3 regions of the Nocardioides marinquilinus genome follow, and region 1 is predicted to be linked to each of the others. Evidence: predicted binding sites of a transcription regulator. Region 1 holds the regulator's gene; each other region holds the start of a gene.
What was found. Region 1 encodes LexA, which represses DNA repair genes until DNA is damaged. Its sites were predicted from a motif close to TCGAACANNTGTTCGA; they were not measured.
Positions count from the first base shown of each region.

Region 1 (5,232 bases):
CGCCAGGCTCGTGGTGCGGCGCGGAGAGCCGGTGATGTCCTTGAGGTTGTTCGAGGTGACCGAGCTGCACACGAACTCGACCGCGCCGGCGCCCCGCAGCGGGTAGGCGCCGACGTCGAAGGGCACCTCGGCCGCCCACGCGGAGTGGATGTCGCCGGTGACGAACAACGCGTTCTGCACCTGGTGGTCGGCGATGAAGCGCAGCACCCGGCGCCGGTCGGCGGTGTAGCCGTCCCATTGGTCGACGTTGTAGGGGAAGCCGTCGTCGGGCACCACGCCGGTGGCGGCGTTGACGGCGTCGGTGATCTCGCGCGGCAGCTGGCCGAAGGTCACCGGCGTGACCATCACCGGGTTGCCGACCACCTTCCACAGCGAGCCGCGCCGGGCCAGCGAGCGCTGTAGCCAGCGTCGTTGCGCGGTGCCGGTGATGGTGCGGTCGGGGTCGCTGACCTCGGCCTCGGCGGCCGGCACCGGCGTCGGCGCGGCGGTCTCGACCTGCTCGGAGCGGTAGGTGCGCAGGTCGAGCATGCTGATCTCGGCCAGGCGGCCGAACCGCAGCCGCCGGTAGAGCCGGGTGCCGTCGCCGAGTCGCGCGGTGGAGTCGAGGCGTACCGGCATCCACTCGTCGTAGGCGCGGTGGGCGTGGGCGCGGCGCCTGCGGTAGCCGCCCTCGCCGGGCTGGTGGTTCTCCGCGCCGCCGGCCCACTGGTCGTTGGCGACCTCGTGGTCGTCCCAGGTGACGATCCAGGGGTGGCGGGCGTGGGCGTCCTGCAGGTCGGGGTCGGTCTTGTACTGCGCGTGCCGGCGCCGGTAGTCGGCCAGGCTCACGATCTCGTGCGCGGGGTCGTGGCGGCGGACGTCGACCTCGTCGGGCCCCTCGCCGTAGCCGCCCGGGCCGTACTCGTAGAGGTAGTCGCCGAGGTGCAGCACGGCGTCCAGGTCGTCACGGCGGGCCAGGCCGCGGTAGGCGGCGAAGAACCCGGCCTGCCAGTTGCTGCACGAGACGACGCCGAAGCGCACGCGGCGCGGCGTCGCGGTGGCACCGGGCGCGGTGCGGGTGCGGCCGACGCGGCTGTGGTGGCCGCGCAGCGTGAAGCGGTAGTGGTACGACGTCGCCGGACGCAGCCCGCGGGCGTCGACCTTGACGGTGTGGTCGCGGTCGGGACCGGTCGTGACGGTGCCGCGGCGCACGACACGTCGGAACCGGGCGTCGCGGGCGACCTCCCACGTCACCTCGACCACCGGCCCGCGGCCCGAGCCGGGCCGGCTGGCCTCGGTGGGGGTGACGCGCGTCCAGAGCACCACGCGGGTGGGCATCGGGTCGCCGGAGGCGACGCCGTGGCGGAACAGGCGGCGTCCCTCGGGGGACGGCTCGAGGGCGGCGGCGTCGAGCGGCTCGACGGCGCCGCTGGCGGCGACGGTGCCGACGGTGCCGACGGTGCCTGCGGCGCCACCGGCGATCACCGCCCGGCGGCGCAGGCGGGGGAGCGGTGGGAGGTGGCTCACGTCCGCATTCAACGACCGGAGCACGCCCGGGTCATGCGAACGCCCCGAGCCGTCGTCCGGTGTTCACCTGGACGTCGGCGCGGGGCGTCGGCCGTGCTGGTCGCACGTTCGAGCGGTTCAGACCTTGCGCAGCACCGCGGTGACGATGCCGAGGATGGTGGCGTCGGTGCCGTCGATCGGGTCGAAGGCGGCGTTGTGCGGCATGAGCCAGACGTGCCCGTCCTTGCGCTGCAGCGTCTTGACGGTGGCCTCGCCGTCGATCAGCGCCGCGACGATCTCGCCGTCGCGGGCGGTCTGCTCCTTGCGGATGACGACGTAGTCGCCGTGGCAGATCGCGGCGTCGACCATCGACTCGCCGGAGACCTCGAGCAGGAACAGCTCGCCCTCGCCGACCAGCTGCTTGGGCAGCGGGAAGACGTCGTCGTAGCGCTCCTCGGCCAGGATCGGCCCGCCGGCGGCGATGCGGCCGAGCAGCGGCACGTTCGTGGGGGCCGGGACGGCATCGCCGATGCCGGTCTCGTCGATGCCGGTCTCGTCGGCGTGGCCGAGGGTGCGGCGTGCGGCCATCACCTCGGGCAGGAACACCTCGAGGGCGCGGGGGCGGTTGTGGTCGCGCTTGAGGAAGCCCTTGGACTCCAGCACCCGCAGCTGGTGCGCGACGCTGGAGGTGCTGGTGAGGCCGACGGCCTCGCCGATCTCGCGCATGCTCGGCGGGTAGCCGCGCTGCTCGATGCTGTCCTTGATGGTGCCCAGCACCCGCTGCTGGCGCGGCGTGAGGCCGGTGGCGTCGGCCGGGCCGTCGGGCAGCTCGGCGACCTGCCGGCGACGGGAGGGGGCGGACCGGTCGGGCTGGCCGGAGGAGGTGGACGGGGACTTCGGCATGCGGTCAGGTTCTCACCGAAGCGCCCCGAGTTCAAACACGTGTTCGAACGGCGTGTCGCGCCGTCGTGGCCCGCGGGACCGGACGACGAGGGGTTGCGACGTTCGAACACCTGATCTAGTCTCGCTCATGTGTTCGATCGAACGTGTGAGCGAAGCCGCCGCCTCCCGCTGTCCGCGGGCGTTGTCGGTGGCCACCGCTAGACATCGCATCGACGCCCTTCCCCTTCCCCAGGAGTCCCGATGAGCACCACCTACGCCACCCGCCCGGTCGCCACCGCCCGCCCCGTGCCGGCCAGCCGCTCCACCCGGCCCACCCGGCCCACCCGGCCGGCTCCGGTCTACCGCCTCACGCGGCGCGGCCGGCTCGCCGTGGTGGCCGCGACCCTGCTGGCGCTGGCCGCCATCGGCCTGGTCTTCGCCGCGGGCTCGGTCGCCACCGAGCAGCCCGAGGCCACCGAGACGGTCGTGGTCGCGCCGGGCGAGACCCTGTGGGGCCTCGCCTCCGAGCTGGTCGCCGACGGTGCGGTCGAGGGCGACGTCCGCGACACCATGCAGCACCTCGTCGAGCTCAACGACCTCGACTCGGTGAGCCTCGCCGCCGGCCAGCGGCTGCAGGTGCCGGCCTCCTGAGCCGTCCCGGCCGGCGATTCCCTGCCGGCCGGGCCACACACGCCGTCGTCCCCGCCTCGACCCCGGGGACGACGGGCACGGGGAAGTCGGGGCGGCGCCGCGGGAAGACGGCGCCGCCCCGCATTCGTCCCCGGGTCGTCCCCGGCCCGGCTCACTCCAGGAACGAGGCGAGGTCGCCGAGCTCGGCCCCGCTGGCCTGCATGGCCACGGCGAACATCGCCACCAGCACCGCACCCGCGCCGAGCACCACGGCCACCATCACCGCGTAGTCGCGCAACGGCGTCCGGCCGGTCTGCAGCGTCACGTGGTTGGTGTGGCGGCGCCGGGCCACGCGCGCGGCGCCGCGGTTGCTGCCGGCCCGCGCGGACGCCGTCCACCCGCAGGCGCAGGCCACGTGGCGCTGCACCCGCTTGCCCCGCTGGTGGGGTGCGCTGATCGAGCGGGGATGGCGATAGCGCGCCGCCGCCCGCGGCCGCAGGAACCCGATGGGGGCCTGGCGGGGGTGGGCGTCGAGCAGGTGGTCGACGCGCACCCGGGCCGCCGCGGCCAGCGCCGGCGCCTCACCGGTGGCCGAGGACTCCCCGCGCCAGCCGCACGTGCAGGTGCAGGTGGTGCGGTAGGTCTCGCCGTCGACGGAGGCCTCCGTCACCGCGACCTGGTGCTTCCTGCCCACGACGTGCTCCCGGGGTCTGCCGGCGGGCGGTCGGCGCCGGTCGATCCCCGCAGGCTAGGTCAGTGCGGGCCGTCGTGGGGCCGATCGCGCAGAGAATCCCCCGCGGGGGTCAGCGGGCGGCGCGCCGGCCGCCGGGCGCGGACGGCGTCGACGACGCCGCGTCGTCCCGCTCGGGCGGTCGGGTCAGGCCGATCGCGCGGGCGATCCGGGCGAGCAGCAGCAGGGCCAGGAACAGGCACGCGACCGCCCCGAGCGAGGCCAGGCCGAGGAACCACCAGGCGTCGTCGTCACCGCCGCGGGCGGTGGCGCCGAAGTCGATGGCGGCGAGGACCAGGTAGCCCCACGCCACCACCGCCGCGGTGACGCCGAGGGCGAGCACGAGCAGGCCGGGGCGCAACCGCCGCTTCGGGCGCGCACCCGCCCGCTTGCCTCCCGCCACAGGGCACATTGTGCGGGATCGGGCCGAACGGCGTGCCGCCGACGGCCCAGCTCTACAACGAGATGACGACGCCCGCGATGGCGGCGTTGGCGAGGTTCGCCAGGCTGCCGGCCAGCAGGGCCCGCAGGCCGAGCCGTGCGACCTCGGCGCGCCGGTCGGGCGCGAGCGAGCCGATGGTGCCGATCTGGATGGCGATCGAGGAGAAGTTGGCGAACCCGGCGAGCGCGAAGGTGACCACGGCGACGGTGACGGGGGAGAGGTCGCCGACCGAGGGTCCGAAGTCGGCGTAGGCCACGAACTCGTTGAGCACCGTCTTCTGGCCGATCCACGACCCGGCCTGCGAGGCCTCCGACCACGGGACGCCGAGCAGCCAGGCCAGCGGCGAGACCGCCCAGCCGAGGATGCGCTCGAAGGTGAGGTCGTCGACGCCGAACCAGCCGCCCACCGCGCCGAGGATGCCGTTGGCCAGCGCGACCACCGCCACGAACGCGATGAGCAGGGCCAGCACGGTGACCGCGATCCTCCCGCCGGCCATGGCGCCGCGGCCGAGCGCGTCGATGAGGTTGGCCGACTCCTCGTCGCGCACGTCGCGGACGTCGGGCTCCTCCTCCGGCTCATCCTCCGGTTGGGCGGCGCGGTCGGCCGGGGGTGCGTCGTCCGGGCGCCGGTCGAGGGGCAGCTCGGGGGCGTCGTCCGGCCACATCAGCTTGGCGATCAGCAGCGAGGCCGGGGCGTTCATGACCGTCGCGGCGAGCAGGTACTCCAGCGGCGCGCCGAGCAGCGAGTAGCCGACCAGCGTGGAGCCGGCCGCGGCGGCGAAGCCGGCCGACATGATCGTGAACAGCTGGCCTTGCCGCAGCCGGTGCAGGTAGCCCTGCACCATCAGCGGCGCCTCGCTCTGGCCGAGGAAGATCACCGTGGAGGCGTAGAGCGACTCGACCTTGCCGACGCCGAGCAGCTTCGAGAGCGCGCCGCCGACGATGAACGTGGCCCACTGGATGACGCGCAGGTAGTAGAGCAGGCCCACCAGGGCGCCCAGGAAGACGATGACCGGCAGCACCTGCAGCGCGAAGATCGTCTGGTTCTCACCCCCCACCTCGAG
Region 1 is NZ_BAABKG010000002.1:397,859-403,090, forward strand. It holds gene ABEA04_RS07905 (alkaline phosphatase D family protein) at 1-1,506, opposite strand, end outside; gene lexA (transcriptional repressor LexA) at 1,624-2,388, opposite strand; gene ABEA04_RS07915 (LysM peptidoglycan-binding domain-containing protein) at 2,629-3,018, shown strand; gene ABEA04_RS07920 (hypothetical protein) at 3,170-3,667, opposite strand; gene ABEA04_RS07925 (hypothetical protein) at 3,801-4,130, opposite strand; gene ABEA04_RS07930 (NupC/NupG family nucleoside CNT transporter) at 4,183-5,232, opposite strand, start outside.

Region 2 (5,232 bases), 650 kb from region 1:
GGCGGTCGCGATGAGGGTCTTGCTGGGCACGCAGTCGGTGAGCACGGCCGAGCCGCCGATGCCGTGGGAGTCGACGACGGTGACGTCGGCCCCGAGCTGGGAGGCGACGAGCGCCGCCTCGTACCCGCCCGGTCCGCCGCCGAGGATGACCACCCGATCGCTCATGCGGCCAGTCTCGCAGCCGGGGTGCGGGCGCGGCGGGGCGGTGCGGCGTGGTGGTGCGGCGTGGGCCGGGCGGTCAGTCGCCCAGCTCGTCGAGCCGGGCGACCACCTTCTCGACGGCGCGGCGCAGCGCCTGCTGCTCGGCGTCGTCGAGCGGGTCGAGGACGACGCGCCGCACGTGCGCGACGTGGTCGGGTGCGGCGTCCTCGAGGTGGCGGTGGCCCGCCTTGCTGAGGACGGCGAGGGTGAACCGGCCGTCCTCGGGGTCTGGCTCGCGGCGCACCAGCCCGCGCCGCTGCAGCCGGCTGATCAGGTGCGAGAGCCGCGACAGCTCGCAGTGGGCGAGCTCGGCGAGACGGCTGATGCGCACGGCGTGGCCGGGCTGGTCCGACAGCCCGGCGAGCACGTAGTACTCCATCAGGCTGAGGTCGGCGTCGCGCTCGAGCTGCCGTTCCAGGGCGGCGGGCAGCCGGTTCAGCAGGCTGTCGAGGGCACGCCAGGTCGCCATCTCCTCGGCGCTCAGCCAGGGCTCGTCCGGCACGCGCGCACCCTACTCAGCCGCCCGCGCGCCGGATCACTTGAATGCTCAAGTCATCACTGACACGATCGGGGCGACCCGTCCCCCCATCGAAGGGCCCCCCGTGACCGACCCCGCCGCCGACGTCTCCGTGACCCCCGACCGCGACCAGCACCGCTACGAGGCCCGGGACGGCGCCGGCGCCGTCGCTGGCTTCATCGACTACCAGGACGCCGGCCAGGTCGTGGTGCTCAGCCACACCGAGGTCGACCCCGCCTTCGAGGGCCGCGGCATCGGCAGCGTCCTCGCCCGCGCCGCGCTGGACGACGTCCGAGCGCGAGAGCTCAAGGCTCTGGTGACGTGCCCGTTCATCATCGGCTGGCTCAAGCGGCACCGCGAGTACGTCGACGTGCTCTACAACGCGCCGGCCCGGGGCGGGCAGTGATGGCGTCCGCGTCGGGGGCGGCGTCGGCGTGGCCGCGGCTGCGCGTCGACTCCTGGACCGAGACCCGCGACACCCTGCACATGTGGACCCAGGTGGTCGGCAAGGTGCGGATGGCGCACGCCCCGCTGACCAACCACTGGTGGCAGGTGACGCTCTACGTGAGCCCGCGCGGCCTCACGACCGGCCCGGTGCCGCACGGCTCCGGGGTGCTCGACCTCGAGCTCGACCTCGTCGACCACCGGCTCGCCCTGCGCACCAGCGCCGGCGAGCGGCGCGAGGTGGCGCTGTCGTCCCGGCCGGTGGCGGACTTCTACGCCGAGACGATGGCGGCGCTGGCCGACGTCGGCGTCGAGACCCGCATCGACCCGCGCCCCAACGAGGTCGACCCGGCGATCCCGTTCGACCAGGACGACGTCCACACCACCTACGACCCCGAGGCGGCGCACCTGTTCTGGCAGCAGCTGGTGCGGGCCGACCGAGTGATCGGTGAGTTCCGCTCGCACTTCGTCGGCAAGGTCAGCCCGGTGCACTTCTTCTGGGGTGCGCTCGACCTGGCCTGCACGCGGTTCTCCGGACGCCGCGCGCCCGAGCACCCCGGCGGCGCCCCGAACTGCGGCGACTGGGTGATGGTCGAGGGCTACTCGCGCGAGCTCAGCAGCTGCGGGTTCTGGCCCGGTGGCGGCGAGGAGGGCGCGTTCTACTCCTACGCCTACCCCGAGCCCGACGGGTTCGCCCAGGCCGCCGACCTGCCCGACGGCGCGTTCTACAGCGACCAGCTGCGGCAGTACCTGCTCCCCTACGAGGCCGCCGCCGACGCCGCCGACCCGGACGCCGTCGTCTCGCGGTTCCTGCACGCCACCTACGGCGCCGCCGCCGACCTCGCCCACTGGGACCGCGCCGAGCTCGAGGACGACCCCGCCCGCTGGCCCCAGCACCGCCCCGGCCGCTAGCGCACCGGCTGCCGGTGGTCGAGCGGCGAGGTCGGGACCTCCGGCCGTCGATGCGAACGTTCGCCTCCACCTCGCGCGGTCTCGAGGCTCGGCCGTGGCCGGCCTCGCACCTCGACCACCGTGCAGGTCCGCCCCCCACGATGGTCGAGGTGCGAGGAGCCCCGGCGACGAGCCTCGAGACCGCCGGCCCACCGATCCCACCCCGACCACACGGACCCTGAGCTTGTCGAAGGGTCACACCGGTGGTTGAGCAGCGCGCGTCGTCGAAACCACCGGCCCACCCAGCCCAACCCGACCCCACGGACCCTGAGCCCGTCGCGGGCCCGGTCTGCCGGTGGTTGAGCAGCGAGCCCTCGGCGAGCGTCGTCGAAACCACCGGCCCACCACGCAGACGTTCGGGCGCGACGTCCCTTCGGCAAGCTCAGGGTCCGTACGGGGACGTTCGCGTTGACCGTGCGAGGTCTCGAGGCTCGGCCGTGGCCGGCCTCGCACCTCGACCACCGCCAGGCCGACTCCGGTGGTTGAGCAGCGAGCCCCAGCGAGCGTCGTCGAAACCACCGGCCTTCACAGCCCAGCCAGACCCCACGGACCCTGAGCCTGTCGAAGGGCACCCCAGCGATCTCCACAGGCCATCGAACACCTCAGCGGTTGTCAGTGGTCAGCGATAGAATCGGCCTATGCCGACCACCACCCAGACACCCCGCCTCAGCAGCGACCCGCTGCTCGACGCGGTCGAGTCCGTGGTGGCCGAACAAGCCCGGGTGGACGTCGCCAAGCTCCGCGCCGTGCTCGCCTGGGCGGCCGAGAACGAGTTGCAGGACGCCGACTACATCACCGACGCCCTGGCCGAGCCGGGGCTCGAGGTAGCCGGCCCCGGCGCACCGGTCGTCCACGAATGGGCCGCGCTCGACCTCGCAGCCGTCATGGGCGTCTCCACCGACTCCGGACTGCGCTACCTCGGCCACGCCCTCGAGCTGCGGCACCGACTCCCGCGCTTGTTCGCTCGGGTCATTGGTGGCGAGGTTCCGGTCTGGCGGGCGTTCCGGGTCGCCGAGCACACCGTGATCCTGAGCAAGGTCGGCGCCGCGTTCGTCGACCAGGCCCTGGCGCCGTTCGCCCACGACCTCTCGCTGGCCCAGATCGAACGGACCACCGCCGCCGCCATCGCCCGGTTCGACCCCGCCGAGGCCGAACGACGACGTCAGGACGCAGCCGAACGTCGCGGCGTCGACATCCGACTCAACGGGCTCGACGTCCCGATCAACGGCACCGTCGAGATCGCCGCCACCCTCGACGTCACCGACGCGATCGACCTCGAAGCCGCCGTCCGCGCCGGCGCGCAGCAGCTCGCCGACCTCGGCTCGACCGAGACCCTCGACGTCCGCCGCTCCCAGGCCCTGGGAGAGATGGCCCGCGCGCAGCTCGCCCTCGACCTCAACACCGAGACCGGGTCGGGACGTGGGGTCACGCTGTACGCGCACCTCGACGGCAGCGATGTCGCGACCCTCGATAACACCCAGACCCCCGTGCTCATCGAGCAGATCAAGGAGTGGTGCGGGGCAGCCGCGACGAAGGTCACCGTGCGACCCGTCGTGGACCTCAACACCGAGACGGCGAGCGACGCCTACCGGCCCAGCCCCACCGTCGCCGAGCACGTCATGCTCCGCGACCGTCACTGCGTCTTCCCGCGCTGCACCAGACGGCGGGTCGACCTCGACCACATCCACCCGTACGAGTGCGGCGGACCGACGTCCACCGCCAACCTCGCGCCGCTGTGCCGACGGCACCACCGCGCCAAGACCCACAGCCGCTGGCGCTACCGCATGCTCGAACCCGGGCTCTACGAGTGGACCAGTCCCACCGGACGCACCTTCACCGTCGACCGACGCCGACGACCCTGACCGCCCTACACCCCGCCTCGGCGGGGCTATCGGCGTGCGTTGGGGCCCTTCGACAAGCTCAGGGTCCGTGGGGTCGCGTTCACGGTGACCTCCCGGGGTCCTCGAGGCTCGGCCGTGGCCGGCCTCGCACCTCGACCACCGTCAGGCCGACTCCGGTGGTTGAGCAGCGAGCCCCAGCGAGCGTCGTCGAAACCACCGGCCGTCCACGCAGACGTTCGCGCACGACGTCCCTTCGACGGGCTCAGGGTCCGTGGGGTCGCGTTCGCGTTGACGTCCCGAGGTCTCGAGGCTCGGCCGTGGCCGGCCTCGCACCTCGACCACCGCCAGGCCGAGTCCGGTGGTTGAGCAGCGAGCCCCAGCGAGCGTCGTCGAAACCACCGGCCGTCCACGCAGACGTTCGCGCACGACGTCCCTCCGACGGGCTCAGGGTCCGTGCGGGGCTGGGTTCGCGGCGGCTGTCGAGCCGCGGGGTCGTCAGAGGTTGATCATGTGGCCCGCGATGCCCTCGACGGCCTCCTTCATGGCCTCGGAGAGCGTGGGGTGGGCGAAGATGTTGCGGGCGACCTCGTCGGCGGTGAGGTCCCACTGCTGGGCGAGGGTGAGGGCGGGGAGCAGCTCGGTGACCTCGGGGCCGATGAGGTGGGCGCCGACGATCTCGTTGTGCTCGGCGTCGGCGACGATCTTGACGAACCCGACGCCCTCGGCCATGCCGCGGGCCTTGCCGTTGGCCGAGAACGGGAACTGCGCGACCTTGACGTCGTAGCCCTTCTCCTTGGCCTGCTCCTCGGAGTAGCCGAAGGAGGCGATCTGGGGCTGGCAGAACGTGGCCCGCGGGATCATGTCGAAGTTGATCTCCATGGTCTCGGCGTCGGCGATGGTCTCGGCCGCGACGACGCCCATGGCCTCGGCGGTGTGGGCGAGCATCAGCTTGCCGGTGACGTCGCCGATCGCGTAGACGTGCTCGACCGACGTCCGGCCGCGGCCGTCGACGGCGATGGCACCGCGGTCGGTCAGCTCGACGCCGACCGAGTCGAGGCCGTAGCCCTCCAGCCGCGGTGCGAAGCCGAACGCGGCGAGGAACTTGTCGGCCTCGAGGGTCTGGGAGTCGCCGCCGTCGGCGGGCGAGACGGTGACCGTCACACCGGAGCCGGTGTCGTCCACCTTCTCGACCTTGGTCGAGAGCAGCACCTTCACGCCGAGCTTCTTGTACTGCTTGAGCAGCTCCTTCGAGACGTCGGCGTCCTCGGTGGGCACCAT
Region 2 is NZ_BAABKG010000002.1:1,044,699-1,049,930, reverse strand. It holds gene ABEA04_RS10965 (NAD(P)H-quinone dehydrogenase) at 1-165, opposite strand, end outside; gene ABEA04_RS10960 (MarR family winged helix-turn-helix transcriptional regulator) at 239-703, opposite strand; gene ABEA04_RS10955 (GNAT family N-acetyltransferase) at 804-1,124, shown strand; gene ABEA04_RS10950 (DUF5996 family protein) at 1,124-2,074, shown strand; gene ABEA04_RS10945 (HNH endonuclease signature motif containing protein) at 2,752-3,975, shown strand; gene lpdA (dihydrolipoyl dehydrogenase) at 4,450-5,232, opposite strand, start outside.
Region 2: the regulator LexA is predicted to act here: its motif matches at 2,707-2,722, upstream of ABEA04_RS10945 (HNH endonuclease signature motif containing protein).

Region 3 (5,232 bases), 180 kb from region 1:
TGCGCTGGTGGCCGCAGGGCGTGACGACCTCGGCCGACGCGCACGACGAGGCGCTCGGCGCGCGGCGGGTCGCGATGGTCTCGTCGTACGCGAAGAAGCTGCCGATCCACCGCGACCGCCAGGGCTCGCGGCTGACCGTCCTCGACCTCGACGCGGGACGCGCCGGCCACGTGCTGCTGGTGAGGGCCACCGCGGACGGCGGCGTCGAGCCGCTGCACGTGCACGCGGGCGGGCTGGTGTGGCACCGCGGCCACCTGCACGTCGCGGCCACGGGCAAGGGGCTGTTCACGTTCCGGCTCGCGGACGTCGTCCGGCTGGCCGACCCGCGCGCCGCCTTCGGCTACCGGCTGGTGCTGCCGGTGGCGTGGCAGTACCGGGCGCGCACGGCGGAGGGCGTCGAGCGGTTCCGCTACTCGTTCCTGGGCCTCGACCACGGCTCGGCCGGCGGGCCGTCGTTGCTCGCCGGCGAGTACACCAACGCGGCCGCGCGCACCCGCCGGCTGGCGCGACTGCCGCTCGACCCCATCACCGGCCTGCCCACCGGGGACGTCGAGCTGATCGGCTCCGGCCCGCTGCGCATGCAGGGCGTCGCCGCCGCCGGTGGCCGCGTGTTCACCTCGGTCTCCCAGGGCCGCACCACCCGCGGCTCGGTCTTCGCCGACGACGTCGAGCACCCCCACGCCACCCCCATGGGCAACGAGGACCTCGCCCACTCCCCCGCCGACGACCTCCTCTGGGGCGTCAGCGAGCACCCCACCGCCCGCTGGCTGTTCACCATGCGCCGCAGCTACTTCGACTGACGGGTACCCACCGCTGGTCGAGCAGGCCGAGCACCTGCGCGAGGCCGTCGTCGAGACCCCGGGAAGTCAACGCAATCGCGCCCGCACGGACCCTGAGCTTGTCGAACCAGGGCCGGTGGTCTCGAGGCTCGTCACCGGGGCTCCTCGCACCTCGACCATCGTCGGGCGCCTTCGCGGTGGTCGAGGTGCGAGGCCGGCCACGGCCGAGCCTCGAGACCCCCCACGGTCAACACGAACGCACCCCCACGGACCCTGAGCTTGTCGAAGGGACGTCGTGCGCGAACCTACGCGTGTATCTCCGGTGGTCGAGGTGCGAGGCCGGCCACGGCCGAGCCTCGAGACCCCCCACCGTCAACGGCAACGCACCCCCACGGACCCTGAGCTTGTCGAAGGGACGTGGTGCGCAAACGCCCACGTGGATCTCCGGTGGTCGAGGTGCGAGGCCGGCCACGGCCGAGCCTCGAGACCCCGCAGGGTCAACGCGAACGTGACGCACGGGGCATGCCGGTAGCCCCGCGGTGGGCGGGGTGTGGGGCGGTCAGGGTCGTCGGCGGCGGTCGACGAGGTGGGTGCGGCCGGTGGGGCTGATCCACTCGTACAGGCCGGGCTCGAGCATCCGGTAGCGCCAGCGGCTGTGGGTCTTCGCGCGGTGGTGCCGGCGGCAGAGCGGGGCGAGGTTGGACGTCGAGGTCGGTCCGCCGGCCTCGTGAGGGTGGATGTGGTCGAGGTCGACCCGTCGTCTGGTGCAGCGCGGGAAGACGCAGTGCCGATCGCGCAAGGTCACGTGCTCGATGACGGTCGGGCTGGGGCGGTAGGCGTCGCTGGACGTCTCGACGTTCAGGTCGACGACCGGTCGCACGGTGACCTTCGTGCCGGCGGCTGCGCACCACGCCTTGATCTGCTCGATGAGCACAGGGGTCTGTGTGTTGTCGAGGACGCCGACGTCGGTGCCGTCGAGGTGCGCGTACAGCGTGACGCCGCGTCCCGACCCGGGCTCGGTGTCGAGGTCGAGGGCCAGCTGTGCGCGGGCCATCTCGCCGAGGGCCTGGGAGCGGCGGACGTCGAGGGTCTGGGTCGAGCCGAGGTCGGCGGACTGCTGCGCACCGGCGCGGACGGCGGCCTCGAGGTCGATCGCGTCGGCGACGTCGAGGGTGGCGGCGATCTCGACGGTGCCGTTGATCGGGACGTCGAGCCCGTTCAAGCGGATGTCGACGCCCCGTCGCTCGGCGGCCTCGACCCGGCGCCGCTCGGCTTCCTCGGGGTCGAACCGGGCCATGGCACCGGCCGTGGTCCGTTCGATCTGGGCGAGGGAGAGGTCGTGGGCGAACGGCGCCAGGGCGTGGTCGACGAACGCGGCGCCGACCTTGCTGAGGATCACGGTGTGCTCGGCGACGCGGAAGGCCCGCCACACCGGAACCTCCATATCGAGGACCCGGCGGTATAGGCGGGGCAGGCGGTGGCGCAGCTCGAGGGCGTGACCGAGGTAGCGGAGTCCGGAGTCGGTGGAGACGCCCATGACCGCGGCCAGGTCGAGGGCCGCCCATTCGCCGACCACCGGCGCACCCGGGCCGGCGACCTCGAGGCCGGGCTCGGCCAGGGTGTTAGTGATGTAGTCGGCGTCGGTGGTGGTGTGGTCGGCCGCCCAGGCCAGCACGGCGCGGAGCTTGGCGACGTCCACCCGGGCCTGCTCGGCCACCACGGACTCGACCGCGTCGAGCAGCGGGTCGCTGCTCACGCGGGGTGTCTGGGTGGTGGTCGGCATAGGCCGATCCTACCGTCGACCACTGACAACCGCTAATGTGTTCGATGACCTGTGGAGAACGTCGAAGTGCCCCTCGACAGGCTCAGGGTCCGTGGGGTCGGGCTGGGCTTCGACGGGCCGGCGGTCTCGAGGCTCGTCGCCAGGGCTCCTCGCACCTCGACCATCGTGAAGGCCTGCGCAATTCTCGCGCGAACGCGCGCCGACGGACCCTGAGCTCGTCGGAGGGACGTCGTGCGCGGACGTCTGCGTGGAGGGCCGGTGGTTTCGACGACGCTCGCGCAGACGCTCGCTGCTCAACCACCGGTGTGGGCCCTTCGACAGGCTCAGGGTCCGTGGCGTCGGGCTGGCCTCAACGGGCCGGTGGTTTCGACGACGCTCGCTGGGGCCTGCTGCTCAACCACCGGCGGGGGCCCTTCGACAGGCTCAGGGTCCGTGTGGGTGGGCCGGCGTCGAACGGCCGGTCAGCGCGGGAGGCGGGCGAGCTGGCGGGACTGGGCGACGAGGCGGCCGGCGGCGTCCCAGACCTCGCAGTCCTCCTCGAACAGCCCGCCGGCCATGTTGCGGGTGCGGTGGGTGACGAGCAGCCAGCCGGGGGCGGGGCGGGCGCGCACGTGGGCGGTTAGCTCGAGCGTGGGGGCCCAGCCCATCGCGCCGAAGGTGAAGGTCACCGGCGGCAGGGCGTCGACGGCGAGCAGGAGCGCGAGCGGGTCGGGCTCGCGCTCGTCCTCGAGCCGGAACCACGCGGTCAGCACGCCGGAGTCGTCGGGCCGCCCGCGGGCCCAGCCCAGCGCGGCCGGGTCGAAGCGCAGGTCGAAGCGCCGCAGCAGCGGCGAGGCGTCCAGGAACTCCTCGGGCGTGGCGTCGCGGTGCGAGACGCACTCCTCGGGCGGCGGCAGGTCGGGGCGCACCGCCGTCGTGCGGACGTCGTCCGCCTGCCTGCCGAGGTCGCCGAACGTGGCGAGCACGCTGAGCCGGGCGACGCCGTCCTGGCTCACGTCGGCGGCGGCGGTGGCGGTGCTGCCGCCCTCGCGCAGCACCCGCACGTCGACGTCGGCGGGGCCGGGCCGGCTGGCGGAGAGGTAGTAGGCGCTGAGGGCGACGGGGTCGGGCCGGTCGGCGAGCTCGGCGCCGAGCGCCTGTGCGGCGACGGCGAGCAGGTAGCCGCCGTTGACGCCGCCGCCGACGACCCAGCCGGCGTCGAGCCCGGCCCGGTAGGCGCCGTCCTGGCCGGTCACGGCGGTGGCGCGGTCGAGCACGGAGGTCACGCCACGCAGGCTAGGCCACGGCGATTCGGGTCCGCGGCGGCGTCCGGTCGGCCACACTGGGGCGCCCCCACTCCCCCGAAGAGACGTCGATGCCCGAGGCCACCAGCCGCACCCCGACCTGGGTGCTGGCCGCGCTGACCGCGCTCGCGGTCGTCACCTGCGCGACCACCGACGCCCTGCCCGACGCGGTGACCAACGTGCTGATCATCGTGGTCAACGCCGGCGCGGCGTCGTGGGCGTGGCTCGGCTCGCGCCGCCACGGCGGGCTGCGCCGCCTCGTCTCCACCACGCTCGCGATCGCGCTCGCCGCCAACGCGCTGGGCGACCTCGTCTACTTCGTCGACGCGGTGAGGCGCGACGTCCCCGACGCGTCACCGGCCGACGTCCCCTACCTGCTCGCCGTCGCGCTGCTCGGCCTCGGGCTGTTCTTCGGCTCGGCCAACGCCAGCGGCCGCCTCATCGACCTCGACTCGGTGGTCGACGCGCTCACCGTCGCGGTGATGTCGGTGCTGGTCGTCTGGGAGGTGCAGCTGCGCCTCGGCGGCACGGCGGGCCCGACCGACCTCGGCACGCTCGTGCTCTCCGCCTACCCCGTGCTGGACGCCGTCGCGCTCGGCCTGCTCGTGCGGGTCGGGCTCAGCCCGCGGCGGCGCAGCGAGATCGGCGGCGCCTGGCTGATCGCCGGCCTCGCCTGCTGGATGGGCGCCGACCTCGCCTCGCTGCTCGACCTGGTGTCCGACCTCGACGACCGCTGGACCAACCTCGGCTGGACCCTCGGCGGCGCCCTCATCGCGCGCGCCAACTGGTCGACCGTCCGCGCCGTCGCCCCCGTCACCGGGGCGGCGCGCTCGGCCACCGGGCAGGTGCTGGTGGCGATCATCCCGCTGGCCACGCCGACCGTGCTGCTCCTGCTGCCGACCGGCGACGAGCCGGTGGCACGGCGGGTGATCCTCGCCGGCACCGTCGCACTGGTCGCGCTCGCGGTCACGCGCACCGTGCGGGTGCTGCACGCGATGGACCGGGCCCGCGCCGACGTCGAGGCCGCCCGCGACGACGCGGTGGCGGCGTCCCAGGCGAAGTCGGAGTTCCTGGCCACGATGAGCCACGAGATCCGCACACCGATGAACGGCGTCCTCGGCCTCAACGCGTTGCTGCTCACCAGCGACCTCGACGACCGTCAGCGCCGGTGGGCCGAGGGCGTCGACGGCGCCGGCAAGGCCCTGCTGTCGATCCTCAACGACGTCCTCGACTTCGCCAAGATCGAGGCCGGCCGCATCGAGGTCGAGACGGTCGAGCTGGACGTCGCCCGCGTGCTGCGCGACGTCGCCGACATCGTGGTCGACCCCGAGCGCGCCGGCGAGGTGCGGGTGCGCGTCGACGCCGACGCCCCGCCGGGGCTGCGCGG
Region 3 is NZ_BAABKG010000002.1:219,572-224,803, reverse strand. It holds gene ABEA04_RS07135 (hypothetical protein) at 1-800, shown strand, start outside; gene ABEA04_RS07130 (HNH endonuclease signature motif containing protein) at 1,339-2,562, opposite strand; gene ABEA04_RS07125 (acyl-CoA thioesterase) at 3,024-3,827, opposite strand; gene ABEA04_RS07120 (ATP-binding protein) at 3,917-5,232, shown strand, end outside.
Region 3: the regulator LexA is predicted to act here: its motif matches at 2,592-2,607, upstream of ABEA04_RS07130 (HNH endonuclease signature motif containing protein).